Regions from separate parts of the Olleya sp. KKT75 genome, predicted to be linked through region 2. Evidence: riboswitches for the same ligand, from Rfam matches in the RefSeq annotation. Region 2 holds a riboswitch; the other holds the start of a gene.

Region 1 (2,479 bases), 1.1 Mb from region 2:
AAAGAAGTGCAATTAACTATTCAAGGACAGACTATTAGTTCTAATTTTGGAACGTTAGATTCGTCACAATATAATTTAGAGCAATTAATCAGTTCTGGTATTTACAATAGTTTAAGTGATACGGATTTGCGTATGTTACCAGAAAATAGAGTGGTGATGGATAATTTAGCAAAACTGAGTTATCAAGCTTATGTAGATTTTAAAAACCATCCCAAGTTTATATCATATTTAGAACATATGAGTACTTTAAAGTACTATGCTAAAACTAATATTGGAAGTAGACCATCCAAACGTGGTAAAGCAGAAGGTTTGGTGTTTGAAGATTTAAGAGCCATACCATTTGTAGGATCTTGGAGTCAATTAAAACAGAATGTACCAGGATTTTTTGGTGTTGGTACTGCTTTAAAGCATTATGAAGATGCAGGCGAATTTGAAAAAGCGCAAAACTTATTTAAAACGTCTAGTTTCTTTAAAACACTAATAGAAAATAGTATGATGTCTTTATCAAAGTCGTTTTTTGATTTGACTAAATACATGAGTGATGATCCAGAATATGGTGCTTTTTGGAATGTTATCCATACGGAATACGTTACTACAAAACGCTTAATTTTAAAGCTTACGGGTTACACGGAGTTAATGGAGGAAGAACCATCAGGGAAAGCGTCTATTAAGGTCAGAGAATCTATTGTTTTGCCACTTCTAACTATTCAGCAATTTGCTTTAAAACAAATTCAAGAATTAGAAAAAGCAGAAGTAAAAGACACAGCACTTATTGCAGTTTATGAAAAACTAGTAACACGATCGTTGTTTGGAAATATAAACGCGAGTCGTAATTCGGCTTAAATTTCTTAAAAAATTATTTTTTTTACTAAGGGTGTATGGCAGGTTTGATCTTTTTCAAACTTGCCATACTTGTTTTTATTAGTTTTTTATTCTGTTTAAATTGCATTATTAAGAAATATTTTCTGTTTAATTAATTATTTGTTAATTATTCGGAAAAATATTCTGTTTTGTTTGTTTGTAAACAATATATTTTGCAATATTTGTATTCACAAAGTTCAAAAACTTACTGAAATGTTATCAAGAAAGGTGGAGAGATAGACTCGCTGAAGCCTTAGCAACCCTTAGACTTACTAAGAAGGTGCTAAATTCTACTTAATTTTCGATTCATTAATCGAAACATTGGATAGATAACTCAAATCTAATTACCCATCTGTAATTAGTATTTTCTTTTTAACATTTTTCTATTATGTATGTCTCACAAAGAGACTTATTTGACTTTTGGTTTAATTTATTTAACTCGAAAAACTTAGAAAAATGAGTACACAAAAATTTGCAACACAAGCATTACACGCAGGTCACGACACAACAAAAACAGGAGGGACAAGAGCGGTTCCAATTTATCAAACAACATCATACGTTTTTGACGATTCTGATGATGCAGCAGGACGTTTTAACTTATCCGTTCCTGGGTTTATTTATACACGATTAAACAATCCTACAAACGATGTTTTAGAGCAACGTATTGCGGCGCTAGAAGGCGGTATTGCGGCAGTCGCAACAGCGTCAGGTACAGCAGCAATTTCTACAACATTATTAACGCTATTAAAAGCAGGAGATCATATTGTTGCCTCTAGTAGTTTGTACGGTGGGACGTATAACTTATTAAGTGTAACCTTACCAAGACACGGTATTACAACCACTTTTGTGGATCCATCAGATCCAGAAAATTTTAGTAAAGCAGTACAAGAAAACACAAGAGCTGTATTTGTAGAGTCTTTAGGGAATCCAAAATTGGATGTATTAGATTTAGAAGCCATATCAACACAAGCAAAAGCGCATAAAGTACCATTAATTGTAGATAATACAGTTGCGACACCTTACTTGTTAAATCCTATCGCGTATGGCGCAAACATCGTCATTCACTCCTTAACAAAGTACATTACAGGTAACGGGACCTCATTAGGAGGAATTATAGTAGATGCAGGAACATTTGATTGGACTAATGGAAAATTTCCAGAATTTACAGAACCTTCTGCAGGTTATCATGGTTTGGTTTATAGTGATGTTATTGGTGCAGCAGCATTTATAGCAAAAGTGAGAATTGAAGGTTTACGTGATTATGGTGGTGCATTAAGCCCTTTTAATGCGTTTCAGATTATTCAAGGATTAGAAACTTTAGAACTAAGGATTTTAAAGCATTCTCAAAATGCATTAGAATTGGCAAAATGGTTACAAGAACAACCAGAGGTAACTTGGGTAAACTATCCAGGATTACAAACTAGTAAATACAATGCTTTAGCTAAAAAGTATTTGCCAAAAGGACAAAGTGGTGTTGTAACGTTTGGAGTTGATGGTGGTTTTGAATCTGCTAAAAAAATAGCGGATACTACTAAACTGTTTTCATTATTAGCAAATATTGGAGATACAAAATCATTAATTATTCATCCAGCAAGTACAACGCATCAACAACTTAGTG
Region 2 (2,479 bases):
ATGAAGTAGTAGGTGTTATTGAAATGAATTAAGAATTGGTTTGGTAGATTAGTGGTTAAGGAGGATAATCTTAGGGTTATCCTCCTTTTTAGCTTAAAAAAATCTTTTAACACTTACTTTAATCGTAATGGTTTAAAGCTTATAAATATCAATGTGTAGATTAGTAAAAGCAATAGATACCATGTGTTAGCCACTAAATCTAAATAATTAATTTTTCCATTAGTTAAGCTTAAAATCATTAATACTTGAGCACCATAAGGTAAGAGTCCTTGAGTAATACAGGCAAAAATATCCAATATTGAAGCTGTTTTTGTGTTGTCTAAATCATACTCGTCATTTATTGTTTTTGCAATTGGACCAGCAATAATAATGGATACGGTGTTATTTGCAATTGCTAGGTTAATGGTGCTAACTAATGCAGCAATACCAAACTGAGCTGACGTTTTACTTTTGATTAATGTTTTTATTTTAATTAGGATATATTCAATCCCTCCGTTTTTAGAAACTAAAGCAGCTAAACCTCCTGTTAATAAAGAAAGTAAGAAAATTTCGGTCATACTAGTAAAGCCGGTATAAGCAATTTTAGTAGATTCAATTAATGTGAAATCACCATAAATAATCCCTAAAAGACCTCCCGAAATTACACCTAAAAGTAGTGTAACAAATACATTTACACCTATTATAGAAAGTGTGATAACTAGTAAGTAGGGAAGTATCTTGATTACAGAATAACTATAAACGGTAGTGTCTTCCAAGTTAGATTCTAATCCTAAACCTTGTATGATCAATATGACAATAGTAAATAGGGCAGCAGGGAGCGCAATTTTTATGTTTTGCTTAAACTTGTCACTCATTTTAACACCTAAGGATTGTGTGGCAGCAATAGTTGTATCAGAGATTACAGATAAGTTGTCTCCAAACATACTTCCTCCTAATAATGCACCGCATAAAATACCAAGATCAGCACTGCTTTTATCCGCAAAACCAATGACTATTGGAGCTAAAGCGACAATGGCACCAACGGAAGTTCCGGTAGAAACAGATAAAAAGGCTGCGATTATAAAAACACCAAAATAAATGTATTGAATCGCTATAAAATCAAGGCCTAAATTAACAATTGCATCAACACTACCTGTCGCTTTGGTAATAGTTGCAAATGCACCAGCTAAAAGATAGATTAAACACATGGTAAGTATTTTGTCATCACCGCAACCTTTTAGTAACGTTTTAATTTTGGAATTTACAGACTGTCTAAACATTAAAAAAGCAACGATAATTCCTACTATAACAGCTATTGGAGCTGGAAGTGCATAAAAATCGTTTTGATAAATACCAACGCCTAGAAACGTGAATACAAATACGAATAGTGGTATTAATGCTGATAATTTGGGAATGATTTTTTTTGAATTTGCCATTTTACTTTATTCATTTTAAAAAGGAATAAACAAGCAAGTAATAAGAAAGATGTGTTAACATTTGTTCCAATTAATGGCTTATCTATTTAGCACCTTGCTTGTTATTGCAGGTTGCTATCTCCTTTTATTGAGATTCTTGATAATTAATTTAAGTCGGCAAATTTAGGATATATAAGTATACCTGTTTCTTAAAAAATGTTAATTGTTAGAGTTTACAATTTTCTCTAAATCGAAGTGTCGACAAAGAGTATGCAAGTGGTTTATAATAAGTTGTTTAAAAGCGGTAAGCAGTAGTATTTAAAAATATTTTCTTTTGACGTCTTTAGTGTCTATTACTTTAGTTGTTGAAATAAATCTCATAAAAAGATAAAGTGACATGTAATGACAAATAAGGATTAAAACCGTAAACGTCTGGTTGTATAAAAAGTACTCGTTTATAGGAGATAAGCCTAAGTTAAATATGGTGGCAACACCTGAAGCTAATAAAACAGTACCATTAGAGTAGTTATCACTAATATAAATCATGGCAAATGTGGCTGCATAAATAAACAAACACAATGCACAAATAAACACATAAATTAAATTTGAATTAGGGATTTGCCCTATTAGCAAATCCACGACCGCGTATATAATATAACCAACAAGGAAAAAACCAATAATAACAGATAACGATAGAAAAGATTTTAATCTACTTTTTACTAAATACTTTTTAAGTATCAGTGTAAATAAAATTAAATAACCTGATGTTAAAAGGCTGATAGCGTTAAAGTATTTATTAAAAGAATAAAAGCTTAAAATATTTAGTCCTAAAAAAGCAAGTAATGCCAATAAAAACAAGGGGTCTGCTTTCTTTTTGGTAACACTCAAGTATTTTGCAATTATGGCTAAGATGACTACCGGAGCAATATAAATCATGTTTTTTTTAACCGTAAGGGTAATACTCATGGTTATAGCCGTAAAAAAAGCAACAAAAAAAAGAATATCAAAAACATTGTTCTTTTTTAAAAAGTGAAATGTGCTAATTTTTTTAATTGTCATTAATTGTAGGTTAGTAGACTTTGGTT

The links. Region 2 has a riboswitch for S-adenosylmethionine ahead of ACZ2G2_RS14060 (Na+/H+ antiporter NhaC family protein). Riboswitches for the same ligand answer to the same signal wherever they lie in the genome.
Region 1: another riboswitch for S-adenosylmethionine. It lies ahead of ACZ2G2_RS03240 (O-acetylhomoserine aminocarboxypropyltransferase/cysteine synthase family protein); the one in region 2 lies ahead of ACZ2G2_RS14060 (Na+/H+ antiporter NhaC family protein).

What each region holds. Positions count from the first base shown of each region.
Region 1 covers NZ_CM145759.1:724,871-727,349, reverse strand. Annotated here, with positions in the region: gene ACZ2G2_RS03245 (phosphoenolpyruvate carboxylase) at 1-843, shown strand, start outside; SAM riboswitch class I at 1,075-1,197, shown strand; gene ACZ2G2_RS03240 (O-acetylhomoserine aminocarboxypropyltransferase/cysteine synthase family protein) at 1,318-2,479, shown strand, end outside.
Region 2 covers NZ_CM145759.1:3,144,917-3,147,395, reverse strand. Annotated here, with positions in the region: gene ACZ2G2_RS14065 (DUF6515 family protein) at 1-32, shown strand, start outside; gene ACZ2G2_RS14060 (Na+/H+ antiporter NhaC family protein) at 114-1,415, opposite strand; SAM-I-IV-variant riboswitch at 1,466-1,563, opposite strand; gene ACZ2G2_RS14055 (hypothetical protein) at 1,713-2,360, opposite strand.